Regions from separate parts of the Janthinobacterium sp. SUN137 genome, predicted to be linked through region 1. Evidence: predicted binding sites of a transcription regulator. Region 1 holds the regulator's gene; each other region holds the start of a gene.
The links. The regulator LexA, encoded in region 1, represses DNA repair genes until DNA is damaged. The targets are predictions, from matches to a motif close to ACTGTATNNNNATACAGT.

Region 1 (7,560 bases):
AATGACATCGGCTGGCTTGGAAGCGTTAACCATCTTGACGATTTGCTCGAAGATGATGCGATGGTCATAGCGATAGAAATCCTCCGCATGCATGAAGTCGGCGATGCGGTCATATGCGGCATTGTCGCGCAGCAGACCACCGATAACGGATTGTTCTGCTTCGATCGAATGCGGCGGAATACGGAGGGAATCCAGTTGCGGATCAGAGGGGGCGTTCATGGCGCGAATTATACCCGCTTCGGCGTGCTGGCAAAAATAAAGGGCTGAAATTGAGCGAAAAAAAGGCCACAAAAAAGCCGGGCGAACCCGGCTTTTCATAGTGCGGCAACGCTTGCGGGCCAGGCCCGCAGACGATTACGCGTTCGCGTCTGGAACGACAGCGATAACAACTTCCACAACCACGTCGGTGTGCAGAGCAACCGAAACGTTGTGCTCGCCAACGATCTTCAGCGGGCCGGTAGGCATGCGGATTTGTGCTTTTTCAACAGCAAAACCTTGCTTGGTCAGCGCTTCAGCGATGTCGAAGTTGGTGACGGAACCGAACAGACGGCCATCCACACCAGCTTTTTGAGCAACTTGAACGGTCAGGCCGCTCAGTTTTTCGCCCTGGGCTTGCGATGCGGCCAGTTTAGCGGCAGCAGCTTTTTCCAGTTCGGCGCGCTTGACTTCGAATTCAGCCACAGCGGTTGCCGTAGCACGACGTGCCAGGCGTTGCGGGATCAGGAAGTTACGTGCGTAACCGTCTTTGACTTTGACGACTTCGCCGAGGTTACCGACGTTAACAACTTTTTCTAACAGAATGATTTGCATAGTTCTTCTCCAGGAATATCTGACCGATTAAGCGTGGTGCAGATCGGTGTATGGCAGCAGCGCGAGGAAGCGAGCGCGCTTGATTGCGGTGTCAACTTGGCGCTGGTAATGCGCTTTGGTACCGGTCAGGCGTGCTGGCATGATCTTGCCGTTTTCTTGGACGAAGTCTTTCAGCGTGTCGACGTCTTTGTAGTCGACTTGCTCAACGTGAGCTGCGGTGAAGCGGCAGAACTTCTTGCGTTTGAACAACGGGTTTTGCTGTTTGCGTTTTTCTTTAAGCTTGAGCTTATTTTTGTCGAACTTTTTACCGAATGCCATGTCAGGCTCCTGTATCTAAAATGCGCTAGTCAGAATTGACTGCACTAAAATCAATGATGTGAAACACCAAACTCTTGCTGTTGCGGCTCTTCCTGGCCAGGAAACCCGTGAACTGATACACCCCGCCCAAGCTTGCCTGGCTGAACCGGCCTGAGATTTCGCCAGCGGCTAGCGCGGCAACATCAAACTCGGTCAAACGGGCAATTCCTGCTTCCATCTGCTGCGAACTGTGTTGCAATACTGCATTCACAATCGGCAGCCCTGCCGGGGTATAGCGCAATATTTCGCGCTCGGCAATGATGGCGGTTACTTGTAGCTGGTTCAGCGCACGATCCTGGTCAAGAATTAAGCTGCTGCTGCGGCTGGAGCGGCTGCTGGTGCTTCGGTGCGGTGGCTTTTGGCCGCGTCTTCGCGTTGTACCGATTTCATCATCGGCGAAGGAGCTGTTTCAGCTTTCTTCATTTTAACGGTCAGGTGACGCAACACGGCATCATTGAATTTGAATGCTGTTTCCAACTCGACCAGGGTCTCGTTGTCGCATTCGATGTTCAGGCAGATGTAGTGTGCTTTAGGCAGCTTTTGGATCGAGTAAGCCATTTGACGGCGGCCCCAATCTTCCACGCGGTGAACCGAACCGCCGCGGGTGGTTACGCTGGCTTTGTAGCGTTCGATCATCGCGGGCACTTGCTCGCTTTGGTCCGGATGGACGATAAAGACTATTTCATAATGACGCATGCAAACTCCTTCAGGTCGGATTGATAATCGCCCACCCCGGCGTCAAGACGGGTGTGGGAAGGTCAGCCGAAGATTATAACCGCCTTTTGCAAACGTTTCAATCATTCCTTCCACATCGGCCCGAAAAGCCCGCGCGCCACCGTGCTTTCCGCCCGTGGACAAGTATTTCTTGCGAAATTCGCCTAAAACACGGAAATCCCCTTGCATAGTGGGCGATACTGTACAAAAATACAGACTGTTCATATAGACAGCATTTTAGTATGCACCCACCGCTCATGATCAAGCTGACAGCACGACAAGAACAAATCCTGAACCTGATCAAGGACGCGATTGAAAACACGGGCTTCCCTCCCACCCGTGCCGAAATCGCCAATGAACTGGGTTTCAAATCGGCCAACGCGGCCGAAGAGCATTTGCAGGCCCTGGCCCGCAAGGGCGCGATCGAGATTTCGCCCGGCACCTCGCGCGGCATCCGCCTGATCGGCGCCGCCGCCGAAGCGCTGCCGTCGAAGGTGCCGGCAGCGCTGCTGATGTCGCTGCCCCTGATCGGCCGGGTAGCGGCCGGTTCGCCCATCCTGGCGCAGGAAAACCTGGAAGCGAGCTACAACGTCGACCCGGCCCTGTTTTCGGCCAAGCCCGACTTCCTGCTGAAGGTGCGCGGCTGGTCCATGCGCGACGCCGGCATCATGGATGGCGATTTGTTGGCCGTCAAGAAAGTCGACAGCGCCAAGAATGGCCAGATCGTCGTGGCCCGCATCGGCGACGAAGTGACAGTCAAGCGCTACAAGAAGACGGGTTCCGTCATCGAATTGCTGCCGGAAAACCCGGACTTCAAGGTGATCACCGTGTCGCCGGAAGATGAGTTTGCCCTGGAAGGGCTGGCTGTCGGCCTGATGCGCAGCTGGCATTAAATCGCTGCAGCTAAAGAAAGGGCCGCAACAGCATGGCTGTTGCGGCCCTTTTTACATGCTGCGCGGCTGTTTAGGCGTCCAGCGCATTTTTGAAGTCGCCCAGCAAATCGGCCTCATCCTCGATGCCGACGGAGACGCGGATCAGGGATTCGGCGATGCCCATGCTGGCGCGACGCTCGGCGCCCATCTCATAGAAAATCGTGTGGGCGACGGGAATGACGAGGGTGCGCGTGTCACCAAGGTTGCTGGCGGGAATGGCAAGATTGAGGCGATTGAGGAAATCGAAGCAGTCGATGCCATCCTTCAATTCAAAGCTGAACAGCGAGCCATAGCTGCGGAACAAGTCCGTCGCCAGCGCGTGCTGCGGGTGCGACGCCAGGCCCGGGTAATGCACGGCGGCCACTCTCGGGTCGGCGGCCAGCATGGTGGCCAGCGCCAGGGCGTTCGAGCAGGTGCGGTCCATGCGCAAGGCCATGGTTTCCGCGCCGACGGCGATATGGTGCGCCGCTTCCGGCCCCAGGGAGGCGCCAAAGTCGCGCAAGGCCTTGGCGCGGATTTGCGCGATGCCGCACTGTGCGGGCGCCGCCTTCTTGTAATTCTCGAAAATGTTCGGATACTGCGTCCAGTCGAACACGCCCGTGTCCGTCAAGCTGCCGCCTAGCGCATTGCCGTGGCCGCCGATGGATTTCGTCAAGGCATTGACCACCAGGCCCGCGCCCACGGCTTTGGGACGGAACAGGTATGGCGTCGTCATCGTATTGTCGACGATGTACAGGATGCCCTTCTCGCGGCACAAGTCACCGATCTTCTTAAGGTCGGCGATCTGCGTGCGCGGATTGGCAATAGTTTCCACGAAAACAATCCGCGTGGCCGGCGTGATGGCGGCCGCCACATTGGCCACATCGGTGGCGTCGACGAACGACACGGCGATGCCCTGCCCCGTCACCGTTTGCCACAGGCTGTTGGTGTTGCCAAACAAAAAGGCCGACGACACGACATGGTCGCCCGCGCGCAGCAAGGATTGCACCACGGCACCGATGGCGCCCATGCCGGTGGCGAAGCACAGGGTCGCCACGCCGTCTTCCATCTTGTTGACCTTGTCTTCCAGCGCGGAAACGGTCGGATTGCCCTGGCGGCCATAGCGGAAACCCGGTTCCTTGCCCTGGAACACGGAAGCGAGCTGGCGCGCATCGGCGTAACCAAAGGCAACGGAAGTGTGCACGGGCTTGTGCAGGGAGCCATGTTCGATGCCCTTGCGGCGGTCGTTATGCAGGATGGTGGTGGTAAAGCCGTAGTTTTTTTTATCGTTCATGATCGCGGAGAAAAAAATGCCCGGCATCGGCCGGGCAGCTTACTTATGCTTCTGTTGTCGCCAGGTTCAGGTTCAGCTGGGAACGCGGCGTATCTTCGGGCGCTGCCGCCTTCGGATGGTGACGCGCATATTCCAGGCGGTCCAGGTATTCCTGCGATACGTCGCCCGTCACGTACACGCCATCGAAGCACGAAGCCTCGAAGTTGGTCAGAGCCGGGTTGACGTCGGCGATAGCCTGTTTCAGCGCGCCGATATCCTGGTACACGAGGTAATCGGCCGTGATTTCACGGCACACTTCTTCCGTCGTGCGGCCGTAGGCGATCAGTTCGTCGCGCGTCGGCATGTCGATGCCGTACACGTTCGGGTAAATCACCGGTGGCGCGGCCGAAGCGAAGATGACCTTCGTCGCGCCCGCTTCGCGCGCCATCTGCACGATTTCACGGCTGGTGGTGCCGCGCACGATGGAATCGTCGACCAGCAGCACCACTTTATCCTTGAATTCGGACGGAATCGCGTTGAGCTTCTGGCGCACGGACTTCTTGCGCGCCGCCTGGCCCGGCATGATGAAGGTGCGGCCGATGTAGCGGTTCTTGATGAAGCCTTCGCGGTATTCGATGTTCAGCGCCATGGCCAGCTGGATGGCGGCCGGACGCGAGGAATCGGGAATCGGCATGACCACGTCGATATGTACGCCAGGCAATTCGGCGCGGATCTTTTCGGCCAGGTACTCGCCCATTTTCAGGCGCGTGGCGTACACGGAGGCGCCGTCGATGACGGAATCGGGACGGGCCAGGTAGACGAATTCGAATACGCACGGGTTCAGGCTGGCATTGTCGGCGCACTGGGCGCTGTGCAATTGCTTGTCAGCATCGATGAAGACGGCTTCGCCGGGACCGATATCGCGCACGAAGCGGAAGCCCATGCCTTCCAGGGCCACGGATTCGGAAGCGATCAGGTATTCGGGACCCTGCTCCGTTTCATTGATGCCCAGGCACAGCGGACGGATGCCGTGCGGGTCGCGGAAGGCCAGCAAGCCCACGCCGGCGATTTGCGCCACGGCAGCGTAGCCGCCCTTGACCCGGCGGTTCAGCACGGTGACAGCCTTGAAGATGGCTTCCGGGTCCAGGTTCAGGCCTGTCGTCGCTTCCTGGATTTCATGCGCCAGCACGTTGAGCAGCACTTCCGAATCGGAATCGGTGTTGATGTGGCGGCGGTCGTTCTTGAACATTTCCAGCTTCAACTGTTCCCAGTTGGTCAGGTTGCCATTGTGCGCCAGGGTGATGCCGAACGGCGCATTCACATAGAACGGCTGTGCTTCCTCTTCGCTCGACGAACCGGCCGTCGGGTAGCGGCAATGGCCGATGCCCGTCGTGCCTTGCAGCGAACGCATGTTGCGCGTACGGAAGACGTCACGCACGAGCCCATTGGCCTTGTGCATGGAAAACATACTGCTGTGATTGGTCGCAATCCCTGCCGCGTCCTGACCGCGATGTTGCAGGAGCAACAATGCATCATAGAGCAATTGATTGACAGGTTGATGGGAAACGACGCCGACGATGCCACACATGGTGTGCTCCTAAACTGTGCTACTGATTTTAAAAAAATTCAAAATTTCACATGCTGCGCGTAAGCGGCAGGCAGATAAGGCTTGATGGCGCGCGCGCCCTGCTCCGCGAGCGGGCTGAGCTGCGCGTTTTTCCAGAATGGCTGCTGCGGTATGGACGTCATGCCACACAAGATGACGGCGGTCAGCACGATCACAAGGCCCCGCGCCACGCCGAACAGGCTGCCCAGGGTGCGGTCGGCCAGGCTCAGGCCCGTCACCTTGACCAGCGCGTCGACCGTCATGGACAGCAATCCCATCAAAATACGCACACCGATGAACAGCACCACGAAAGCCAGCAACAAACGGATGGCTTCGCCCGGCACGGCTTCCGGCAGGAATTTCGCCAGGGTGGCGCCATAGGCATTGGCAATGACGAAAGCCACAATCCAGCTGACCAGTGACAGTATTTCCTTGACCAGGCCGCGCATCATGCTGATCAGCACGGACGTCACCAGCACGAACAGCACCAGGTAATCGAAGATCGTCACGCCCGTTCAGCCTTGCAACATCACGCCGGTACCAGGCTGCCGCCCAGGCCCAGCTTTTGCAGCTTGGCGCGGGTCTTTTCGGCGTCTTCGCGGCTGCCGAACGGTCCCACGCGCACGCGGATACGTTCGCCCGCCGGGCTGGAGACTTTCTGCGTGTACGACTTGATGCCCGCTTCGCGCAGCTTGTCCTGCAATTCGTCAACCTTGTCCTGCGTCGCCAGCGCCGCCACCTGCACCACGAACTTGCCGCTGCCGGCGTCGTGCGCCTTGTCCTGCACCTTCTCTTGTGGCTTGTCCTGCGGCTTGCCTTCCAGGATGGCCAGCGCGCGCGCGGCATCGTCGGCCGATTGCGCCGGCTTGGCAGGCTTCGGCTCGGGCTTGGCTTCCGGTTTTACTTCATGCTTGGGTTCAGGCTTGGACTCGTGTTTCGGCTCGGCCTTGGGTTCCGGCTTGGTTTCGTGCTTCGGTTCCGGTTTTGGCTCCACCTTGACCGGCTTGGGCTCGGGTTTCGGTTCCACGTAGGCTGGCTTGACCGGCGCAGGCTGGACGGCGGCCAGCACCGGTGCCGGTGCCTGCGTCGGCTTGGCCGCAGGCGGCAGCGGCGCGTCGACGATTTCCTCGGACTGGTCCAGGCCATTCGATGCGGCCCGGGCCGGAACGGCCGGCACGGGTGCCGGTGCAGGCGCTACGGCCTTTTCCTTCGACGGAATATCGATGGCGATATCGTTGAACGGCGCCTTCGGCTCGGAATCGAGCAGCATCGGCAAGCCGACAGCCACGCCCAGGGCCAGGGCGATGGCCCCGACCAGGCGGCGGCGTGCGCGCTTTTTTTCAGGCAAGACCGGATCCGGCGCTTCCTTGCCGCCACGGCGCGATCCGCCGCCACCGGAGGTGTTGGCGGCGCGTTTGCGGGTCGGCGACTGTGCTTCGCCAGGGACATAAAAGCCGCTGTCTTCGCCAGAGGATTCTTGCTTGTTTTTAAACAGTTTCGAGAACAAGCCCATGCGTGATTTTCAGTCGAGTGCGTTTCAGTGAAGTGAGGATTTTCGGGCCTTCATAACGCCGGCAACGGTGAGGAAAGAACCAAAGACCACAATTCTATCATTCTCACCGGCCCGGCTCATTGCATTTGCAAAAGCTTGTGCCGGATCATCGAAAATAGATACAGTATGCTCGTTGCTGTCGGGCTTATCTTCCAGCATGATCTGCACCTTGGCGGCCAGCTCGGACGCCGTGGCCGCGCGCGGCGAAGGCAAGCCCGTCAGGCACCAGTGGTCGACGTGTTCGCTCATCGCGGCCAGTACGCCATCGATATCCTTGTCCAGCATGGAGCCGAACACGGCATAGGTGTACGGGTGGAAACCCATATTGCCCAGGTTC
Region 2 (7,560 bases), on a different contig from region 1:
CCGAACACGGAATGGCTGAAAGGCACGGTAGCGTTGTCGCGCCACGGCGAAATCGAAGTCGATGCCCGCGGCCAGACTTCGATCCCCGGCGTGTTTGCGGCCGGCGACGTCACCACGGTGCCGTACAAGCAGATCATCATCGCCACCGGCGAAGGCGCCAAGGCAGCCCTGTCCGCCTTTGACCACCTGATCCGCTCGGACGACGAGGAAGTGGTCGAAGAGTCTGCCGCCAAGGAAGCACTGACGGCGTAACTATTGAGCCGTATCAAGAAAAAACCGGAACTGCCGCAAGGGGGTTCCGGTTTTTTTATGTATAGAAGAAACTTAGCTGCCCGCGTACAGCGGATTGCCGGCCACATACACCTGGATGCCATCGACGGGCATGTCCTTCGGCGCGATGTCGGCCAGGGCGAAGACGGTCTTGTTGTTGAAGGTGTGCACGTGCCATGTAAAACGCTGGCCGGCGCGCACGATGGTGACGGTTTCGCCGTGCGTGACGTTGATGTGGCGGGCGTCGGCTTGCAGTTCGATGGTGCGCTGGGCGGCGGCGTGCGGGGCGCTGCTGCCATAGTCGGTAGCCGTGCCCGTGGGGCCCGCGGCGATGGCCGAGGTGGCGAAGGCGGCGCACAAAATCGCCAGGGCGCGGCGGTGGGTGTTCAACATAATAATCTCCAAGAATAAGCCAGGCGCGGTGAATAAGCGCGCCGTGTTATGGGTAATGGCTGCACCGGGATCGCCGGTTTTTGCAACACGGCATCGTAAGCTGTCCTTGGTCGATCTGCAAAGCTGTATTTCCTGTCTATATTTCCAGCGTCGCCGCCAGCGGCACGTCCGGCGCCAAATGGCTGGTCAGCACGATGCATTGGCGCGCCAGGCGGGATGGCTCGGCCAGGCGCGCGCGCAAGTGGGCCATGGCGGCCGCGTCGAGACCGTTGAACGGTTCGTCGATCAGCAGCAGGCGCACCGGCAAGGCCAGGGCCAGGGCCAGTTGCAGCTTTTTATGCTGGCCCAGCGAGAGGGCGGTGATGCTTTGCTGCAAGGTTGATGTCATGGCAAAGGCGTGCAGTTCCGCGTTCAGCAGCGACTGGTCGCTGCCTGGGTACAGGGCCAGGTGCAGGTCGAGAAACTCGTGCACTTGCAGCCAGGGCAGGGCGGGCGTGTCGCCGCCGCAATAGAAGGTCTGGGCACGGTAGGCCAGCGGCATGGCGACGCTGTCGACGTCATCGAGGCGGATGGCGCCGCGCGCGGGCAGCAGGGCGCCGCCCGCCAGCTTCAGCAGGGTCGTCTTGCCGGCGCCGTTCGCGCCGCGCAGCCAGGTGACGCCGGGGCCGAATTGCTGGTTGTAGCCCTGGAAGACGCGGTGCGTGGGGAAGTGAAAATCGAGGTGCTCGAGGTGCAGCACGGGAGTAGGCTGGTTCAATTCCATAATTCGCTTCCGATGGCGCTCAAGGCAAGGATGGAGAAAACGACGAGGGCGACGCGCCCGCGCGGCGTCAGGCGGGGCAGGCCGACGATGGCCAGCAGGGCCGCGCTGGCGGTGAGGGCATAGACGCCGGTCACGCGCCGCTGCAGGGCGGCTGGATCGATGCAATACAGCAAGACGCCAGCGCCCAGCAGCACGGCAAAGGCGGGGAGCAGGCTGGCGGCGCAGGCCAGGCGCGTCAAAGTCGTGCTGGCCAGGGGCCAGGCATCCAATGCAGGGCGCAGCACGGCGATCTGCTCGCGCACGGCCTTGTCGCCCCGGTCCGTCACGATGACCAGGCTGGCGCTGGCCAGCAAACCGAGCAGCGGAGCGGGCACGAGCGGTGCGCGCAGCAGCCAGGCCAGCATGCTGGCGCCAGCCGTGGCCAGCAGCACGCTTTGCTGCAGGCCGATCACGTTTTCATTGCGCCAGAACGGCAGCCAGAACAGCTGGCGCCACAGAAACATCGTGCGCCAGCGGGGCCGTTGCGGCACATAGGCCGTCATCGTGGGCGGGCGCGCCCTGTGTGCGGGGCGTGGCGCGCGCAGGCGTTGCGCCACGATGCGCGCCGTCAGCAGCCACGCCAGCAGCCAGACGGCGAGGGTGGCGGCCATGCCGGGCGCGGCAACGGGGCGCAGCCAGGGCGGCGACTGCAGCAGCCAGATGGTAGCCGAGACGGCATAGGCGAGGCCCAGCGGCAGCATCAGCAGGCCGGCCACGGCGATGTCGGCTTGCCAGCGCAGGTGGCGCGGCAAGGGCAGCTGGCGCAGCCACGCGGCGGTGGCGGCAGGCAACAATCGCTTGCGCAGCAGCCAGGCGGGCAGGCACGTGAGCAGCACTTGCGCCGCCAGCAAGCCCAGGGCCGCTGGCCAGGGCAGATTCATGGCGAGAAATCCGGGCAGGGCGATGACGCTGAGCAGGCCCAGCAGGACGGGACCGGCCAGGAACACGAGAATTTCCATGGAACTGGCCAGGCTGGCGGCAAATTGCAGCAAAGCATGATGGGCCAGGCGCAAGCGCAGGGCGAGGTAGGGGGAAAAGCTGCGGGGCAGGCGCATCAGGCAGGAGCGGCGGAGTCGGCAAGAGCGCTGATTCTAGTGCATTTGCGCTCCCACAATGGGAAAAGCCCTTCGGTTCCAGGAACCAAAGGGCTTTTCTTTTATTGGCGGAGCGGACGGGACTCGAACCCGCGACCCCCGACGTGACAGGCCGGTATTCTAACCAACTGAACTACCACTCCAAGCTCGTATGATCTGTGTTGCTGATCCATGAAGCACTGGATAATTTTCTGTTTGGTGGTGGGTGCTGAGAGGCTCGAACTCCCGACCTACGCCTTGTAAGGGCGCCGCTCTACCAACTGAGCTAAGCACCCGCATACCCAGAAAACTATCCCGACGTTTGTCACCACGTCTGGAAGAGGCACTATTATAGGGGGCGCTATCGTGCTTGTGCAACTATTCTTGAGGGGGAATGGCAGTTTTTTTGCTGAAAAGCGCAAAAATGTTCAGGCGAGAGGGGATGGACGTGTTTTTGGCTTCTGAAATGGGAAAAGCCCTTCGGTTCCAGGAACCAAAGGGCTTTTCTTTTATTGGCGGAGCGGACGGGACTCGAACCCGCGACCCCCGACGTGACAGGCCGGTATTCTAACCAACTGAACTACCACTCCAAGCTCGTATGATCTGTATTGCTGATCCATGAAGCACTGGACAGTTTTCTGATTTGGTGGGTGCTGAGAGGCTCGAACTCCCGACCTACGCCTTGTAAGGGCGCCGCTCTACCAACTGAGCTAAGCACCCGTTGCTTGTCTCAGAAAACCATCCCGACGTTTGTCACCACGTCTGGAAGAGGCGCTATTATAGGACGGGTAAAATCCTTCTGCAAGCGCTTTTTTCACTTTACTCTGTAATGCCCCATTGCGACAGCATCCACGCCATATTGAACGCGTTTTCGGCGATGGCGTTATAGCGGCCCGACGCGCCGCCGTGGCCGGCACCCATATTCGTTTTCAGCAGCAGGGGATTGCTGTCCGTTTTATAGGCGCGCAGCTTGGCCACATATTTTGCCGGTTCCCAGTACATGACCTGGCTGTCGTTCAGGCCCGTCGTCACCAGCATGGCGGGATAATTCTTGCGCGCAATGTTGTCGTACGGCGAGTAGCTGAGCATGTAGTCGTACGCGGCCTTCTGGTTCGGGTCGCCCCATTCCAGGTACTCGCCCGTGGTCAGGGGCAGGCTGGCGTCCATCATGGTGTTCATCACGTCGACAAACGGCACGGCCGCGTGCACAGCGTGGAACAGGTCGGGGCGCATGTTGACGACGGCGCCCATCAGCAAGCCGCCCGCGCTGCCACCCTGGATGATGAGGCGGTTCGGGCTGGTCCATTTTTCGCGCACCAGGTAGTCGGCGCTGTCGATGAAGTCATTGAAGGTGTTTTTCTTCTTCATCAGCATGCCGTCTTCATGCCAGGCTTCGCCCATGTCGGTGCCGCCGCGGATATGTGCCTGCGCATAGATGACGCCCCGTTCCAGCAGGCTGATGCGGCTGATGGAAAAAGTGGCTTCCGTGGAAATGCCGTAGGAGCCGTACGAGTACAGCAGCAGCGGCGCTGAACCGTCGAGCTTGACGCCTTTCTTGTAGACGACCCACAGCGGCACTTGCACGCCATCGCGCGCCTTCACCCACAAGCGCTGCGTGGTGTAGCGGCTGCTGTCGAAGCCGCCGACGATTTCCTGCTGCTTCAGCACCGTGCGCTTGCCGTCCTGCATGCTGACGTCGATGACGGTGGGCGGCGTGACGGGCGACTGGTAGGACATGCGAAATTGCGTGGCGGAAAACTCCGGCGTGCCGGCCGCCGTGGCCAGGTAGACGGGGTCGTCGAATTGCACCGCCTTCCAGTTCTTTTGCGCAAAATCAAAGATGCGGGCGCGGTTCAGGGCGCGTGCCTTTTCCATCACCACCAGGTAGCCCTGGAAGACGTCGATGGACTGGATCACGGCATCCTTGTTGTGCGGCACGACCGGCTTCCAGTTCTTCGGCTGCGGCGCAGAGAATGGCGCGCTGACGACACGGAAATTCTTCGCCCCCTTGTTGGTCAGAATATACAGCTGGCCGTCGCGGTGCTCGATGCCGTAGCGGTGGCCTTTTTCACGTTTCAGCACGGATTGGAACGTGCCTTGCGGCTTGCTCGTTGGCAGCAGCAGCACTTCGCTCGTGTCCGTGCTGCCCGAGGTGAGCACGAAGAATTGCTTGTCGCGCGTGCGGTCCACATGGATGGCAAACTGCTCCACCGGCTCGTGGTAGACCTGTTGCGGCGCACCGCCCAGGGCCAGGCGGAACAAGCGGTCCGAGCGCTTGGTGGTGGCGTCTTCCTGCGCCAGCATCAGGGTGGCGTTATCCGCCGCCCAGGCCAGCGATGTCACGCGCGGCATGCTGTCGCCCAGCAACTTGCCCGTTTTCAAATCCTTGACGTGCAGCTCGTACTGGCGGAAACCCGTCGTGTCGGTGGTGTAGGCCAGCAACTGTTCATTCGGGCTGACGCTAAATGCGCGCACGGCAAAGAATTTGTGGCCTTCGGCCAATTGATTCTGATCCAGCAAGATTTCCTCGGCCGCCTGCGCATCATAGGCGCCACTGGCGCCGACGGGGCGGCGGCAGTGAATCGGGTATTGCTTGCCCGCTTCCACGCGCGTGTAATAGTAGAAATTGCCCTGGCGCGCAGGCACGGACAAGTCCACTTCCTGCATGCGTCCCTTGACTTCCGCATATACCTTGTCGGCCAGCGGCTGGATCGGCGCCGTGACGGCTGCCGTGTAGGCGTTTTCCGCATTCAGGTAGTCGATCACGGCAGGATCGGCTTTCTTTTGCAGCCAGCGGTAGTCGTCCGTGACGACCGTGCCGTGGCGCGTTTCCTGCCAAGCCGTCTTGGCGGCGACGGGGGCGACGGCCGTGGCGATGGTGGTGGTGGCGTCGGCGGCCAGCGCGGATGGCGCCAGCGTGGACAGTAGCAGGGCCGGCAGGATGGATGACCAGACGGACCGGCGACGCAAGGCATGATGTGCTGTAGACAAGGCAACTCCTTTGAATAGTTGTGTCAGGATTGTAATCTTGCTATTGAGAAAAGCAACCGCTGATCGTCGCCATCGGGTCCTGTGCGTTTCAACTTGCATCCGCGGTCATTTCCGGTAATACTGTATGCATGCACAGTATCTTGCCGCAATGAAGGCAAGCCGATCCGCCGCGAGGTGTTTTTTGATTTCATCTGCCCCCACACTTGCCGAAGCACCCGCCGCGCGCCGCTGGATCGCCCACCTGGACATGGACGCCTTCTTCGCTTCTGTGGAACTGCTGAAATATCCGGAATTGCGCGGCGAAGCCGTCGTCATCGGCGGCGGGCGCCTGCAGCAGCCCGTGCTGCAGATTGACGGCACGCGGCAGTTTGCGCGCATGCGCGACTACGTGGGGCGCGGCGTCGTCACCACGTCGACCTATGCGGCGCGCGCGTTTGGCGTGTTTTCCGCCATGGGCATCATGAAGGCGGCGAAACTGGCGCCCGACAGCATCCTGCTGCCGGCCGACTTCGAGGCCTACCGCGAGTATTCGGCCCGCTTCAAGCAAGCCGTGGCCCAGTTGTGCCCCATCATCCAGAACGTGGGCATCGATGAAATCTATGTCGACCTGACGGAACACGGCGCGCAGGCGCCGGCCATGGCGGCGCGCCTGAAGGCGGCCGTGTTCGAGGCGACGGGCCTGTCGTGCTCGATTGGCCTGGCGCCTAACAAATTGCTGGCGAAAATCTGTTCCGACCTGGAAAAACCCGACGGACTCACCATTTTGTCGCCCGAGGATATCGCCACGCGCGTGTGGCCCTTGCCGGCGAAAAAGATCAACGGCATTGGCCCGAAGGCGACGGCCAAGCTGGAAGCCCTGGGCATCATCACCGTCGGCGAGCTGGCGCAAGCCGACCTGGCCATGCTGCGCACGCAGTTTGGCGACCTGTACACGGGCTGGCTGCGCCAGGCAGCGCTGGGCATCGACGAGCGGCCCGTGCAGACGAGCCGGGAAACCAAGTCCGTCAGCCGCGAAACGACGTTCGAGCGCGACTTGCAGGTGGTGCGCGACCGCGCCACGCTGTCGGAAAAGCTGGAAAGCCTGTGCACGCGCGTGGCGGGCGACCTGGACAAGCAGTCGCTGGCGGGGCGCACGGTGGGCATCAAGCTGCGTTTCGAGGATTTCAGCACCGTCACGCGCGACATCACCTTGCCCAGCGCCACGGCGGACGCCGCCGCCATCCTGCGGGCCAGCCGCGATTGCTTGCGGCGCGTGCCATTTGAAAAGAAAATCCGCCTGCTGGGCGTGCGCATCTCGACCTTGTCCGATCCGGCCATCGCGATGCGGCAGGCGCCAGCCCAGGCGGAGCTGTTTCCCGCCCTGTAGCGGCATTCCCCACGCATCAACAACACCGCGCCAGTCCGCGCTTTTGACGGCATTCCCGTGTCGAAAGTGTAGAATGGCGTTCCCCTGGCACTACTGAAACAAACGGAAGACAAAAACTATGTGGTTCAAGAATCTTCAGATTTACCGCCTGCCCGCACCATGGGCCTATACGCCAGAACAACTGGAAGAGGCCTTGTCCTCGAACAAATTTACGCCGGCGACCAGCATGGATCTGATGCGCCAGGGCTGGGATACGCCACGCCCGAATGGCGGCCTGGTCCACGTGGTCAACAAGCAGATGCTGATCTTGCTGGGCACGGAAAAGAAACTGTTGCCAGCCACCGTCATCAACCAGGTGGCCAAGGCCCGCGCCGCCGAGATGGAAGAAGCGCAAGGCTTTGCACCAGGCAAGAAAGCCATGAAGGAATTGAAGGAACGCGTGGCCGACGAACTGCTGCCGCGCGCCTTCAGCATCCGCAGCAACGTCTGGACGTGGATCGACCCCGTCAATGGCTGGCTGGTGGTCGATGCCGCCAGCCCGGCGAAAGCCGATGAAGTCATCAAGCTGCTGCTCAAGGCCGTGGACAAGCTGCCGCTGGAAAGCCTGCGCGTGCAGCGCTCGCCCGTGGCGGTGATGACGGAGTGGCTGCAGGCGGACGATGCGC
Region 3 (7,560 bases), 1.0 Mb from region 1:
CCAGGATGCCGGCGATGGCCACCACGATCATCAGTTCTATCAGGGTAAATCCGCTTTGCGCGCGCATCGTATCCTCCCATTGTGCATTGCTCACGCCGTGCATGGTGCAAGCGCCATGCCAGCGGCGCGCCCGGGCAGCGGCGGCACACGTGGAAAGAAAAGCGACACATTTTGGCCGGTTCGGACCAGCGCCGTCGTCCTGGGCCGGGATGCGGCCTGTCTTGCGGACAAAAAAAAAGGAGCCGAAGCTCCTTTTTTGTACTGCGGTGACCGGGCTGGAATTACAGCATGGCTTTCAGCAGACGCGCCATTTCCGACGGGTTTTTGGTGACGGTGATGCCGCAAGCTTCCATGATTTCCAGCTTGGCTTGTGCCGTATCGGCACCGCCCGAGATCAGCGCGCCGGCGTGACCCATGCGCTTGCCTGGAGGAGCCGTTACGCCGGCGATGAAGCCAACGACCGGTTTTTTCATGTTGTCTTTGATCCAATAAGCCGCGTTGGCTTCGTCTGGACCACCGATTTCGCCGATCATGATGACCGCGTCGGTATCTGGATCGTCATTGAACATCTTCATGATGTCGATGTGCTTCAGACCGTTGATCGGGTCGCCGCCGATGCCGACTGCCGACGATTGTCCCAAGCCCAGTGCGGTCAGCTGACCCACTGCTTCATAGGTCAGGGTACCCGAACGCGAAACGACGCCGATACGGCCCTTCTTGTGGATGTGACCTGGCATGATGCCGATCTTGATTTCGTCTGGCGTGATCAAGCCTGGGCAGTTAGGGCCCAGCAGCAGGGTTTTGCTGTTGGCTTTGGCCATGCGGTCTTTCAAAGCCATCATGTCGCGGACAGGAATGCCTTCGGTGATGCAAATGGCCAGATCCATTTCAGCTTCGACAGCTTCCCAGATCGCCGCTGCCGCGCCTGCTGGCGGCACGTAGATGACGGAAACGTTGGCGCCGGTTTCTTTTTTCGCTTCGGTAACGTTAGCGAAAATAGGAATGCCTTCGAAATCTTCGCCGGCTTTCTTCGGGTTCACGCCTGCCACGAAGGCAGCTTTGCCGTTCGCGTAGTCGCGGCAACCGCGGGTGTGGAACTGGCCGGTCTTGCCGGTGATCCCTTGGGTAACAACTTTGGTATCTTTATTGATCAGAATGGACATGTTGATTCCTTAATTAAGCTTGACCGGCAGCGGCGGCAACGACGCTCTTGGCTGCATCTTCCATGGTGTCGGCTGCGATGATAGGCAGACCGGAATCGGCCAGCATCTTTTTGCCCAGATCTTCGTTGGTGCCCTTCATGCGCACCACCAGCGGTACGTTCAGCGAAACGGCTTTCACCGCGGCGATAACGCCTTCGGCGATCACGTCGCAACGCATGATGCCACCGAAAATGTTCACCAGGATGGCTTTCAGGCCTGGGTTTTTCAGCATGATCTTGAACGCTTCGGTCACTTTTTCTGCCGTGGCGCCGCCGCCGACGTCCAGGAAGTTGGCTGGCTCGCCGCCGAACAGTTTGATCGTGTCCATGGTGGCCATGGCCAGGCCGGCGCCGTTCACCAGGCAACCGATGTTGCCGTCGAGCGAGATGTAGGCCAGGTCGAATTTCGACGCTTCGATTTCAGCTGGATCTTCTTCGTCCAGGTCGCGCAGGGCGATGATTTCCGGATGACGGAACAGGGCGTTCGGGTCAAAGTTGAACTTGGCGTCCAGGGCGATGACTTTGCCGCTGCCGGTGACGATCAGCGGATTGATTTCGGCCAGCGAGCAATCGGTTTCCCAGTATGCTTTGTACAGGCCTTGCAGGTTGACGCGGGCGTCGACGATGGAACCGGCAGGCACGCCGATTTTGGTCGCGATGTCGTCTGCCTGGGCATCGGTCAGGCCAACGCTCGGCTCGATGGTGACGTGGTGGATCTTCTCTGGGTGGCTCTCGGCCACTTCTTCGATGTCCATGCCGCCTTCGGACGACGCCATCAGGACGATTTTCTGGGTAACGCGGTCGGTGACCAGCGAAACGTACAGTTCTTGCTTGATGTCGGCGCCTTCTTCCACCAGCAGGCGGTTGACTTTCTGGCCTTCGGCGCTGGTCTGATGCGTGATCAGCTGCATGCCCATGATCTGGTCAGCGTATTCCTTGACCTGTTCCATCGATTTTGCCACTTTCACGCCGCCGCCCTTGCCGCGGCCACCTGCGTGGATCTGCGCCTTGACAACCCACACCGGGCCGCCCAGGGTTTCCGCAGCCTTGACGGCTTCTTCGACGGACATGCACGGAATACCGCGTGGTACCGTCACTCCGAATTGCCGGAGGATTTCTTTGGCTTGATACTCATGGATTTTCATGCTGGCTTCCCTTCTGATACTGATGTGTAAAAATACGGTTAGTGGTGCAAAAAAAACAGGAAAAACAGAGCGCCGGGGTCACGCTTTGGCTACCCAGCGCGGGTAATACTGTGCAACCGCCCCGCCATCGGTGCGCAGGGCGTGGCATTTGTCGAGTTGAAACGGCTTTTCATGCGACAAGTCAGCATTCGCACCGTCACGGGTCGACCAGACATCGCCGGCAAATGCCTGAACCGTCGCAGTCGGCAAGACTTGCGCCAGTTCGGTCAAATGGGTACAGCCGGCGATTCCCGCCAGGCGCTGTTTCAAGTCGCGGCGGAAATTCTTCAATAAATTCAAACCGATCAGCGCTCTGTAAGCGGGGCCGATGGTATCGCAAAAACCGGGATAGGGCACGGCATCGGAGGCGGCTTCGGCCTCGACGATGGTCAGTTCGCGATCGACGGTAATGCGTAAGTGGAGGTCATGCAGGGGGGAGCCGGCGGGACGGGGGCCGGAGGCCAGGGTCGCGTCGTAGCTTTTGATATCGGTGATACGGGCGTCAATATCCCACAGGCCGTCGTCGCGCACATACGCTTGGACGTCGATAACGCGGGAGTGCCGGAGGGCGCGCCGGGATACGGGAGTTGACAGGGGCATAAGACCGATGCCGCTTGCGCGGCCATAATTTAGTAAGCAGCCATGTGCCTAAAGCACTCTGTTCGCAGCTTCTACGAACAGCAACCGCACCTGCGGCGCCGCAAAAACCCTAAAAGTGTAGCACACTGGGCGCTGGTTGCGCCGCAACATAATTTTTCATTGCCTCGATAAAAACATTTCAAAGTATAAAGAAAGCACATGGAAATTTACGCTGTTATCACATTCAGTGATGATAGATATGCGCACCTGGAGCCGCGAGCCGCATCCAGTTGCCGCCACCGCGCCGAGATCGCACGGCACAGGCAGCACTCACGACGTGCAGCGCAACAATACGCCGCTGGCTTGACAGGGCGATGACAGAAGCAGAATCCTGCAAAGAAAACATGGACAAACAGCAAGGCCGACTGGCCCGCGCACGCAAGCAGGGCATCGTGCGGACTGTTGTAGATGGAACACAGCGCGGCCAGAGCGGGCCGCCGGCACGGCACGAAAGCACGCAGAAGCGCGCCAGCCGCCTAGTCGTCCTCGGGCTCCCGCCCCTTCAAGGCCGCTTGCACGGCGCGCTGCGAAAAGCCGCGCTGCATCAGGAAGCGCATCTGCTTGTTGCGCTGCTCGGCATCCTGCGCCACTGCACCAAATTTGCGGCGCCACACTTCGCAGGCGCGCGCCACTTCCCCTTCGGCCAGGCCCGCCTTGAGTTCCTGCAGCGCCTCGCCCCCGATGCCATGGCTTTGCAATTCCGCCATGATGCGGCTATTGCCGAAACGGGCCGAGCGGCGGTGGATCAGCGACTCGGAAAAACGCTCCTGCGACAGCCAGTTGGCTTGCTCCAGGCTGTCGAGCAAGGCTTCCACATCGTCGCCTTCCTGCGCATGGCGCTGCAGCTTGCGCCGCAATTCCATGCGGCTGTGTTCGCGCATCGACAGAAAGCGTAGCGCCCTGCCTTTCAGGCTTAGTTGTACCGCTGCCATACCCATATCCCATCTTTACCACACCGGACTGAAAACACAATTGCCGCCAGGCGCACAGGCGCAGGGCGGCAATCATTGTAGAACTTTTTTGTGCGGCAAGCTGCCGCCGGCGGGCCAGGCTGGCCCCGCCACTGTCGCTTACTCGGCGGCCTTGGCTTCCGCAGCCTTGGCAGCCTTGTCGGCAGCTTTATCCGCTTTTTCCGGCTTTTCAGCAGCCAGCGGCGGCAGTTCGCGCACGCCCAGCGAAGCGCGGACCTTGTTTTCGATCTCGCGGGCCAGCGCCGGACGCTCTTGCAGGAAGGCGCGGGCGTTGTCCTTGCCCTGGCCGATGCGTTCGCCGTTGTAGCTGTACCACGAACCGGATTTTTCCACGATCTTGGCATCCGAGCCCAGGTCCAGGATTTCGCCTTCGCGCGAGGTGCCGGCGCCGTACAGGATGTCGAAGTGCGCTTCCTTGAACGGCGGCGCGATCTTGTTCTTGACGACCTTGACCTTGGTTTCGTTGCCGATCACTTCATCGCCGGACTTGATCGAGCCGGTACGGCGGATATCCAGGCGCACGGAGGCGTAGAATTTCAGTGCATTGCCGCCAGTGGTCGTTTCCGGGCTGCCGAACATCACGCCGATCTTCATGCGGATCTGGTTGATGAAGATGACCAGGGTATTCGTGCGGTTGATGGAGCCGGTCAGCTTGCGCAGGGCTTGCGACATCAAACGGGCTTGCAAGCCCGGCAGGGAATCGCCCATGTCGCCTTCGATCTCGGCGCGTGGCGTCAGTGCGGCCACGGAGTCGATGACGACGAGGTCGACGCTGCCCGAACGCACGAGGGCGTCGCAGATTTCCAGCGCCTGCTCGCCCGTATCCGGTTGCGAGATCAGCAATTCATGCAGGTTCACGCCCAGCTTTTGCGCGTAACCGACGTCGAGCGCGTGCTCGGCATCGATAAAGGCGCAGGTGCCGCCCAGTTTTTGCATTTCAGCAATGGTTTGCAGGGTCAGGGTGGTTTTACCCGACGATTCCGGGCCGTAGATCTCCACCACGCGGCCGCGCGGCAAGCCGCCCACGCCCAGCGCGATATCGAGGCCGAGCGAACCGGTCGACACGACTTGCACTTCTTCGATCGGTGCGCTGGCATCCATGCGCATGACCGAACCTTTGCCAAACTGCTTCTCGATCTGCGCCAGTGCGGCGGCGAGCGCCTTGGCTTTTTCCGATGCGGGTACTACAGCTTTTTTATCGTCCATATGTTCTTTCAGCCGTTCTACAGTCGACGATTCACGTGAATCGGTCGGCCTGCGATAGCGCCAGTGGGTTAAATTCTTTACACAGACAGTACTGTATAAAAAAACAGTGATCAATGCAAGCGGAACGTGGATTTGTTTTGAAACAGATCAATACAACCCTGTTTTTCACAAAAATTCGCCACCTTGCGGAAAATGAAACACAATACAAGCTTCTACCGTCGCAAGCATAGGAAGTGCACCATGCGTATTTTACTTGCCGAAGATGACAGCGTGCTGGCCGATGGCCTGACCCGCTCGCTGCGCCAGTCCGGTTATGCGATCGATTACGTCAAGACCGGGCAAGAGGCCGATACGGCCCTGTCCACCCAGGAATTCGACTTGCTGATCCTCGACCTGGGCTTGCCCAAGATGTCCGGGCTGGAAGTGCTGCGCCGCCTGCGCGCGCGCGCCTCGCTGCTTCCCGTGCTGATCCTGACGGCCGCCGATTCCATCGAGCAACGCGTGAATGGCCTCGACCTCGGTGCCGACGATTATATGGCCAAGCCGTTCGCCTTGTCGGAACTGGAGGCAAGAGTGCGCGCCCTGACCCGCCGCGGCGCCGGCGGCGGCGCCACCATCATCAAGCACGGCCCCCTCAGCTACGACCAGGTGGGGCGCAGCGCCTACATCAACGACCAGATGCTGGACCTGTCGGCGCGCGAACTGGGCTTGCTGGAAATCCTGCTGGGCCGCACGGGCCGCCTCGTTTCAAAAGAGCAACTTGTCGACCACCTGTGCGAATGGGGCGAAGAAGTATCGAACAACGCCATCGAAGTGTATGTCCACCGCTTGCGCAAGAAGATCGAAGTGGGCGGCGTGCGCATCGCCACCGTGCGCGGCCTCGGCTATTGTTTGGAAAAATACTCGGAAGCGGCGCGCCTGAACGCCGAAGCGGGCGAATCGGCAAGCCCGGCCAGCGGCCCCGCCAGCAAGTGAAGGTGCGCGAGGCGCCAGCGGACGAGGCGGACGACGACGACTGGTTCGAGCCGCCCACCACGGAGCAGGATGACACCATCGAGCATTCGCTGTTCGGCGAAATCCTCGACTGGATGCTGGCGCCCTTGCTGCTGCTGTGGCCGATGAGCATCGCCATCACCTATCTGGTGGCCAAGAGCATCGCCAATCAACCGTTCGACCATGCGCTGGAAGACAGCGTGACGGTGCTGACGCAGCAGGTCAAGCAAGCCGATGGCGCGATGCTGCGCCACGTGCCGGACAAAAACGGCAAGGGCCGCGACTTCCTGCGCGGCGACGATGTCGACACTCTGTATTACCTGGTGGTGGGCCCGCGCGGCGAATACCTGAACGGCGACCGCGATCTGCCGCCGCCGCAAGACCCCGACAAATACCGCAGCGGCATGGTGCTGTTTCGCAACGACACCATCCACGGCACGCCCGTGCGCGTGGCGTTCAGCTATCTCGACATTCCTTCCGGCAACGACGATGAACCCAGCCGCGCGCTGGTGCAAGTGGCGGAAACCCTGGAAAAGCGCGCCCAGCTCGCCAATGAAATCATCAAGGGCGTGATTTTGCCGCAGTTCATCATCCTGCCCGTGATCCTGGCTCTGGTCTGGTTTGCCCTGGCGCGCGGCCTGTCGCCGCTGGCGCAATTGCAGGAGCGCATACGCGCCCGCCCGCCCGACGATTTGTCGCCCATCGAATCGGGCCAGGTGCCCGAGGAAATCACGCCGCTGGTCGGTTCGCTCAACGAGATGCTGGCGCGGCTGTCACTGTCGATCGACATGCAGAAACGTTTCATCGCCGATGCCGCGCACCAGATGAAAACGCCGCTGGCCGGCATGCGCATGCAATCCGAGCTGGCCCTGCGCCAGACCGACCACGACGAAATCCACCGCTCGCTGCTGCAACTGGCGAAAAGTTCGGAAGCGGCCACGCGCCTGGTGAACCAGTTGCTGGCCCTGGCGCGCGCGGAAAACCAGCCGCAGGCCGGCACGGCGTTCGAACCGATCGAGTTGAGCGAACTGGCGCGCGGCGTGGTGCAAGACTGGGTGCAAGCCTCGTTTGCCCAGCATATCGACCTGGGCTTCGAACAGCCCGCGTATTCGATCATGATTTCCGGCAATGCCATGATGCTGCGCGAACTGCTGAGCAATCTGATCGACAATGCCCTGCGCTACACGCCGGCTGGCGGCAGCGTCACGGTGCGCGTGCGCAGCACCCTGGAACTGGCCATCCTGGAAGTGGAAGATACGGGCCCCGGCATACCGCAGGCGGAGCGGGCACACGTGTTCGAACGCTTTTACCGCATTCTCGGCAGTAATGTTGACGGTAGCGGACTGGGCCTGGCCATCGTGCGCGA
Region 4 (7,560 bases), on a different contig from region 1:
TTGAATGGCGCGGCAGCGCGGGCTTCTTCAATGCGCCAGGCCGCCTCTTTCACCATCCCGTTGATATTATTGAGACCAAGGCGTACCGCCAGTCTGCCGTCCGCCATCGGCTCCAGGGATGCTTCCCATCCGCTCGTACAGACATCGACGGGTCTTACCTCGACGTCATGCCGGCGCGCGTCCTGCACCAGGGACGAGCGGCTATAAAAACCCATGGGCTGGCTATTGAGCAGGGCGGCCAGGAACTCGGCGGGATGATGGCATTTCAGCCAGCTGCTGGCGTAGGCCAGCAGGGCAAAGCTGTGCGCGTGGGATTCTGGAAAACCATATTCGGCAAAACCGCGTATCTGCCCAACAATGGAGGTGGCAAACTCGATGCTGTAGCCACGCTCGGCCATGCCGCTCATGAGCTGGTCTTCGAACTGCTCCAGGCCACCTTTTCTTTTCCAGGCGGCCATGGCGCGGCGCAGGCGGTCTGCTTCACCGGCCGTAAAACCCGCTGCCGTCATGGCGATCGACATGACTTGCTCCTGGAAGATCGGCACCCCCAGCGTGCGCCGCAGCACCGCCTCGATCTCGGGGCTGGGATACGTCACTGCCTCCAGGCCCTGGCGCCGGCGCAAATACGGATTGATCATGCCGCCCTGGATGGGGCCTGGCCGGATGATGGCCACCTCAATGACCAGGTCATAGAACTCGCGCGGCTGCATGCGCGGCAGCATGGACATCTGCGCTCGCGATTCGATCTGAAACACGCCGACGGTGTCCGCTTGAGAGATCATCTGGTAAGTGGCGGCATCCTCGTGGGGGATATCGCCCAATTCAAAACGTTCGCCACGCTGCTCCGAGATCAAAGCCAATGCGCGGGCGATACACGACAGCATGCCCAGCGCCAGGATGTCGATTTTTAAAAGGCCCAGTTCATCGATGTCATCCTTATCCCATTGAATCACGGTGCGCTCGGGCATGGCGGCGTTTTCAATGGGCACCAGGCGGGAGAGGGGGCCGCGCGAAATGACGAAGCCGCCCGGGTGCTGGGAAAGATGACGTGGAAAACGCATCAGGCGCTCGGCAATTGCCGCCCACTTCTCGGCGATGGGGGAGTGCGGATCGAGTCCGCAGGTAATAAGGCGCTGCTGCAGATCGGCCCGCCCACCCCAGCTATGCGAAGCTTTGGCCACCTTGTCGACCACCGATAAATCCACGCCCAGCGCGCGCCCCACATCGCGCAAGACACTGCGCGGGCGGTAGGAAATGACGACGGCCGTTAAAGCGGCCCGCATGCGGCCATACTTGCGATAAATGTATTGAATCACCTCCTCGCGGCGCTGGTGCTCGAAGTCGACATCGATGTCGGGCGGCTCATCGCGCTCGCGCGAGATAAAGCGCTCGAAGAGGAGGGTGCCGCGCGAGGGATCGACTTCGGTGATGCCGAGGCAGTAGCACACCGCCGAATTGGCCGCTGATCCGCGCCCTTGGCAGAGGATTTTTTGCGAGCGGGCGAAGCGCACGATGTCGAATACCGTCAAAAAATAGGGTTCATATTGCATGTCGCCGATCAGTTCCAGCTCATATTCCAGCTGTGCCTGCACGTTGTCCGGAATGGCGTGCGGGTAGCGCCAGTGTGCCCCGATATACGCCTGCTCGCGCAGATAGCTGGCCGGGCTCTGTCCCTCGGGCACAATCTCGCCTGGATATTCATAGCGCAGCTCATCGAGCGAAAAAGTGCAGCGCTGGGCCACGCGCAGGGTTTCATCCAGGGCGTCGCGCGGATACAGGTTGCCCAGCCGTAGGCGCGAGCGCAGATGCGCTTCGGCATTCGAGGCCAGTTGATAGCCGCACTGCGCCACTGGCGTATTCAGACGAATCGCGGTCATGGTGTCCTGGATGATTTTCATCGAGCGCAGGTGCATGACGACGTCGCTCGTGGCCACCACCGGCAGGCTGAATTCGGCGCCGATGGCTTCGACCATGGCGCGGTGCCGGTCATCCTGGGCACGGTGGTGCAACGTCAAAGCGACGCGTGCGCGGCCCGGAGCGCTGCGCACCAGCCACTCGGCTTGCCGCTCGATCTCTTCATAGGGGGCGTTATATTTGGGGCACAGGATGAGCTGGCAGCCCGGCAGCCCTTTTAAGTGGGCGAGAGGGGCGGTGGGGTTGGCAATGTCGCGTGGCCACACCAGGTAACTTCCTTTGTCGGCGCGCGTGCGCGCGGCGGTAATGAGTTCGCTCAGGTTGCCGTAGCCGTCGCGGTCCATGGCCAGGATCAGCACAGTGAAGGGCGGGGTGCCGTCCTCCGGTGTCACTCTCATCTGGCTACCAATGATGAGGTGAATGTTCCACTCTCTCGCCGCCACATGTGCCTTGACCACGCCGGCCAGTGAACACTCGTCGGCCATGGCGATGGCCTGGTATCCCAGCTGAGCCGCGCGTGCCACCAGTTGTTCGGGCGGCGAAGCGCCGTGCAGAAAGGAGTAATGGCTCATGCACTGCAGCTCGGCATAGTCGGGCAGCGTGGAAATTGGCGGCTGGTCCATGATCAGCCGAACATCCCGTGCAGGTACCAGCGGCCGTCAACGACACGCTCCAGGTAGATCCAATAGCAGGTCGCATCGCTTCCTTGCGCGATGTAATAGTCGCGGGCCGCGATTTGATCGTTCCACCAGCCGGCCTCAATGCGTTCCGGCCCCTTGAGCATTTTTAGGGGGGAACCATAGAACGGACGCTCGCCGCGCAGCAGCAGCGGGATAGGTTTTGGTAGTAACCAGAACGGGCGCTCAAAAGCCTCATCCTCGGTGTTGGCCGCCTTGTGTTTTCCGGTGGCGGCAGCCCAGGCATTGCTTTCCTCCGGCCGATGGTCGTGATGCTCGACAGGGCAGAGGACGTTGTCGCTGCCAAGACGGGCACTGAGTAATTCCAGTAGGCGCTTGTAGTCGGCGGGACTGCCGCCCGGCTCGGGAAACAGATCTTGCGTCGGTGGTGCCATCGCGGTGAGCAAGCGCGCTTTCAGGCGCAGGGCGATGACCGGGGCAACCAGTTCCGTGCGCGCCAGGCGCTCCTTCAGTAGCCGAAGCAGATGTTCATCGCGCCAGGTCGGCTCTGCCAATCCGATCTCGATCGGCGTGGGCGGGATCGCGGTCTTGCCGCGCTCGTGCTCCAGCAGCAGAACAAAAACACTCACAGCCTGCTGGCGCGCGACCAGCCAGCCAACGAATTGCTGCAGCAGGCCAGTGGCGCCGTCCAGCAGGGCGTCGGCGTGTTCGATCCGGTCAAAGGTTTCGATGCGCGCTGAAAAAGTTTCGGGAATGGCGATCCATTCAAACAGTTCAGGAGCGAGCCCATAGGCGCGGTCGAGCTCATCGAGCACGTGCTTGTTCATTCTGCGCTGGATGCCGGGGCGGGGCAGGCGCCGTAGTGCCGCCAGATGATCCGCGCCAATATCCGTTAGCCATTCGAGGTGAGTCGCCGTGCTGGGCAAGTAGGAGCAGGGCATGCGGTCGAGCTGGCGTTCTAGCGAGCGCATGTGTACGGTACGCCGCAGAATGATCTGGCGTTTGGCCGGTTGCCAGCGCGACAGCAGCCAGGCCCCCATGGCCGTCGGTGCCGTGCCGAGTTGCGCCGTCACCCCAAGCGCTTGTAGGGCAGCACGAATGCGTCGGCTGATGGCTGCGCGCCCGCTAAACAAGCGCAAGCTGGCGGTCACGTCCAATAACAGGCTGAAGTCGCCGGCATGCGCCACTTCCGGGGTGAACTGGAGGAGGGCGAGTGCAACGGCATTGCTCATGATCTGTTCGCGCTCAAGGCTGCGCTCCAGGATCACGGTATCTGGCGAGACGGCCGCCACGCCGCCAGGGCGCATGCCGATACGTACCCCTTCGGCATAGGCATGCTGCGAGACCGCAATGATGCGGCCCTTCTCGACCACCGCATACGGCCCCGGTTCACACCAGCGCGGCCTGAGGCATTCGAGAGGCAACAGTGGGAGGTGTACGCTGAACCAAAACCGCATTTTGATCGTCCAAAAATCGTTGACGTGCCGGCATGTCAGCCAGCGGGATAAAGAGTGGCGCCTCATGATGTGGGCCACGTCGTTTGATGATGTGAGTGGAAATGCCACCGGCGGCGGGGCGCAATGCCAGGCGCAATGGCGCTGGCGAGGCATCGGCCGCTGCGCTCATCGGCCGGACCAGCCAGAAGAACGTTTCGGTTGTCTGCGCCGCCAGATTGAGGCGCCGCAGTGCTTCGTCGCGGATATTCGTCTGCCACAGCAATACCGCACCGCAACTGCCATTGCGCAGGATCTGCTCGGTGGACCAGAGAGCATCGGCGGTGCTGGGCGCACGTATCCAGAGCAGGTTCGGGCAGCTCAGGTCCATGAATTTGCAGGCGGCGGAGTTCGGCAAGTACGGCGGCTGCACCAGGGCGATCCGACGACGTTGCGATAGTTGTGCCAGCACTGGCCGCAACAAGTGCATTTCCCCGATACCCGCTTGCTGCACTAGCAATTCCGTGAAGGTCGATTGCGGCCAACCGTTGCCCGGAAGCTCACGATCCAAGATGTTGTGACCGGTAGTGACGGTGCTGGTTGTTCCTCGGCTCAGTTCACTTGCCCGCCAGACGTCACGCAACAGAGCGCTACTGGCCAGTGTGGTAGAGCTGGTGCGTTGAAGGGTAGCTGAAAGCATGGCGACTGGCTTGCGAGGTTATTGACGATTCTCAAAACTACTGTATATAAACACAGTATATGCTGAGGACGTCAAAAACTGCAAGGTCCATGAATTTCTTGAGTTGTCAAAAATAACAGTTGTAATGTCGCGAAAAGGTTAAGGAGACGCCTCGTTGAGGGCACATATTGGTGTGTCAGCGTTATTGGATGCGCGCGCCATTCACTTTTCAGTCCTCGGTATTCCATTGCGGCCATGCAACGGAAGTCAACCGGAACAGTGCATGTGTAGCAATACTTCAAGCTTGTACGCCTGGAACCGGCTTGGCCGCGGGTTTAGTTCAATCGAAACAGGTTTTTCTTTGGCATCAAAAAAACTGACTGTCGCTGCGCTAACAGCGGCAATTTGCCTGCGACTTGGCCAAGCCATCAAACCAGTTAGGTTCGTGATTCCTCGCGGAGGTAATTCGACTCTAACAAGGTTCACATTTTGGCTTTACCCATCATCCCCTGGATTGGCGGCGAACGAGGCCTAGCTGACCGTATCATCCCCCAGTTTCGTCCTCACACCCGCTACGTCGAGGTATTTTGCCAGCGGTGCCGCGCTGTACTTCATGCCGGCCGCTGGCCGAGGTCAAGGTTTTCAATGACGTTAACGGAGAGCTGATCAACCTATATCGCGTGGTCAAAAAGCACCTAGAGGAGTTCGTGCGCCAGTTCAAATCTCGTGAAAGAAGGATCATGGGATGCTGGTTTTGCCAGACAGTTCCGCACACCTTGCACCAGTGCTGGCCCAGCCCACAACCCGCTGCGCCTGGTCCACCAACATTATGACCCTGCAGCCGACAGCCTCGCTCCCATAGTTGAGCTGCAGAAGGTCATCCTCATGTCGATAGCTGGCGGGCGTGCCGTACTGGGCGGCGACGGCGAAGCAGTTCTGACCAATCAAATTATCCGGCGCGCGATCCCCGCTGGCCGCGCATCCCGATGTCAGGATGATAAACATCAGCGAGCACAGCCATCTCATTTTTCACTTCCAGGACATGATTGACCTCATCCTAACTCCCGACAGGACGAGTAACTTTGCGTGAGAACATGAAGCTTGACTGTATAAGGGGGCTGACTATGCAAGGATATTGCTTCTGTCTATTTCTGGCCGCCAATAAGACCCACATGATGTATGAAGAGATGCTGCCGGGTCACGAGATACTATTGACGCTACCGGGCGGCAAGGGCCTGTTGCTACCGTATAAATATTCCCGCACTGAAAATCGCGGTCTTACAGTCCGTTTATAATGTAGCGGAAATGTAGGCGATGCAGTAGCAGCGAACCCGTTGCCAAGTAAACCATGTTTTCTGATATGTCAACGCGCTGCTCGTCATCAAGCACCAATCGTCGGTCACTTATAGCACGCAGAAGCAGGCGCTTCACTGAGGACTCGATGGGATATAACATTCTTCGCCGTCCGTTATTGCGAGGGAAGACCATCTAGTGGTTGCATGTCCATGGAATTTACCTCAGCGGCCATACTTGGCGCGTCTGTCCGCAAGGCCCTGTAGCTTCTCAAAGATTAGCGGAAGATCAATAACCGAGTATCTACGCTCACGCTTTGTCCAAATCGTGCCAGCTGGCCCTACTACCTCAACTTCGACATAGTCTAAACCAAGCACCTTTGCAGCGTTGCCAGCATTAGTAGCGTGTAGCGCTAAGCCACGCTCATTTTTAAAGCGTGCAACTATTTCTGTGGCACTTAAGCATTCTTCCCCCTGAGCTATATTTCGCATCATTTATCCTGCCAGCGCTTTCGCGCGTAAAAGTACATTTCGACTTCCGGCACCGGCCGGATCGGGTGCCCTAATTAGGGCAAATAAGGTTGGCCGGGCACGAGTAAAGTTGATCGGAACCTCACGCCAGATTGGACTATTTCCTGACTGGCCGCACAGACCAGCTCATATCCAGTGTGCTTCCATCAACTTCCGCTTCTTTATATTGAAGCTTTAGCTAAACACTGACTATGAGTGTCATGTTTCTCTACCTTGCTCGCGACAAAGTAGATGAAAACGTCCAACTCACCTATACGATCAGACGGAGATATCGGTCTAGAAGTTCGCGCCAGTGCTTACCCTTGCGCTCAGCGGTTACCCTCCGCGAGTAGCCGAAGGATCGCTCACAGACGGAAGCCGCCCATCAAGCGAGCTTTGCCGGTAGCCATTTCTTGCCGGCCATTGTCGTTGGCAGGCCACGCCAGCGTATCCATCCTCCGGATGCATCACCCTGCCCGAAACGGGTAAACGTTGAGCTACTAGCATATCGAGGAATGCACGAGGAGGGCGACGTATCGGTCGACCATTCAACGATTCACCGGTTGATAATTAGGTTTCCGCCGCTCCTCGAGGATGGCTCGCTAGTACAAACCGCCTGTCAGTGGCAGCTAGCGGATGGACGAGACGTATATCAAGGTAGAGACCCAAGCTCCGCCCTCATTTTTATCTCCCTTCCGCTGCGGTTTCACGTCCTTAGATTTCTTACACGAAAGTGAGCTTTGATCCATCGCAAAGAGCATGGTTTTTACACAGGATTGACGATTGACTTTGCAGGTAGTGGGATGCACGATGGATTCGCTATGGATGCACATTGGATGCAACTATAGCTAAGTACAGATGCTAGTTATTAGGAGGGAATCGACATGTTTGGACTGCTGAAAAACATCTGGGTACAACTGACCGGCGCTCTGCATGATGCCGTCGATAACAACAGTGACGTCGGACGCACGGCTCGTCAGGGTGTGCGCGAACTGCAGCAACAAATTGGCAAGGCGGAGGACAGCATAGCTGCCGTTGACGCCGAGTTGCGTCTGATGAGAAAGGACCATCAAACCGCCTTGAAGGACGCAACC

Region 2: a site for LexA is predicted at 5,649-5,666, ahead of dinB (DNA polymerase IV). Genes of this name have one in related genera too.
Region 3: a site for LexA is predicted at 5,292-5,309, ahead of recA (recombinase RecA). Genes of this name have one in related genera too.
Region 4: a site for LexA is predicted at 4,725-4,742, ahead of imuA (translesion DNA synthesis-associated protein ImuA). Genes of this name have one in related genera too.

Annotation. Positions count from the first base shown of each region.
Region 1 covers NZ_JAPWHZ010000001.1:516,105-523,664, forward strand. Annotated here, with positions in the region: gene O3298_RS02390 (replicative DNA helicase) at 1-219, opposite strand, end outside; gene rplI (50S ribosomal protein L9) at 355-810, opposite strand; gene rpsR (30S ribosomal protein S18) at 838-1,128, opposite strand; gene priB (primosomal replication protein N) at 1,154-1,453, opposite strand; gene rpsF (30S ribosomal protein S6) at 1,474-1,863, opposite strand; gene lexA (transcriptional repressor LexA) at 2,139-2,774, shown strand; gene O3298_RS02420 (cystathionine gamma-synthase family protein) at 2,845-4,086, opposite strand; gene purF (amidophosphoribosyltransferase) at 4,130-5,653, opposite strand; gene O3298_RS02430 (CvpA family protein) at 5,692-6,180, opposite strand; gene O3298_RS02435 (SPOR domain-containing protein) at 6,201-7,184, opposite strand; gene folC (bifunctional tetrahydrofolate synthase/dihydrofolate synthase) at 7,209-7,560, opposite strand, start outside.
Region 2 covers NZ_JAPWHZ010000007.1:125,048-132,607, forward strand. Annotated here, with positions in the region: gene ahpF (alkyl hydroperoxide reductase subunit F) at 1-252, shown strand, start outside; gene O3298_RS28350 (CzcE family metal-binding protein) at 325-663, opposite strand; gene O3298_RS28355 (ATP-binding cassette domain-containing protein) at 800-1,426, opposite strand; gene O3298_RS28360 (hypothetical protein) at 1,417-2,520, opposite strand; tRNA gene O3298_RS28365 (tRNA-Asp) at 2,626-2,702, opposite strand; tRNA gene O3298_RS28370 (tRNA-Val) at 2,759-2,834, opposite strand; tRNA gene O3298_RS28375 (tRNA-Asp) at 3,052-3,128, opposite strand; tRNA gene O3298_RS28380 (tRNA-Val) at 3,183-3,258, opposite strand; gene O3298_RS28385 (S9 family peptidase) at 3,358-5,529, opposite strand; gene dinB (DNA polymerase IV) at 5,711-6,895, shown strand; gene O3298_RS28395 (recombination-associated protein RdgC) at 7,014-7,560, shown strand, end outside.
Region 3 covers NZ_JAPWHZ010000001.1:1,517,951-1,525,510, forward strand. Annotated here, with positions in the region: gene O3298_RS06910 (pilin) at 1-67, opposite strand, end outside; gene sucD (succinate--CoA ligase subunit alpha) at 282-1,163, opposite strand; gene sucC (ADP-forming succinate--CoA ligase subunit beta) at 1,177-2,346, opposite strand; gene O3298_RS06925 (DUF2889 domain-containing protein) at 2,425-2,985, opposite strand; gene recX (recombination regulator RecX) at 3,501-3,956, opposite strand; gene recA (recombinase RecA) at 4,095-5,201, opposite strand; gene O3298_RS06940 (response regulator transcription factor) at 5,442-6,176, shown strand; gene O3298_RS06945 (sensor histidine kinase N-terminal domain-containing protein) at 6,179-7,560, shown strand, end outside.
Region 4 covers NZ_JAPWHZ010000002.1:1,491,844-1,499,403, reverse strand. Annotated here, with positions in the region: gene O3298_RS14740 (error-prone DNA polymerase) at 1-2,537, opposite strand, end outside; gene O3298_RS14735 (DNA polymerase Y family protein) at 2,540-3,925, opposite strand; gene imuA (translesion DNA synthesis-associated protein ImuA) at 3,942-4,685, opposite strand; partial or broken gene O3298_RS14725 (DNA adenine methylase) at 5,154-5,443, shown strand; gene O3298_RS14720 (PspA/IM30 family protein) at 7,351-7,560, shown strand, end outside.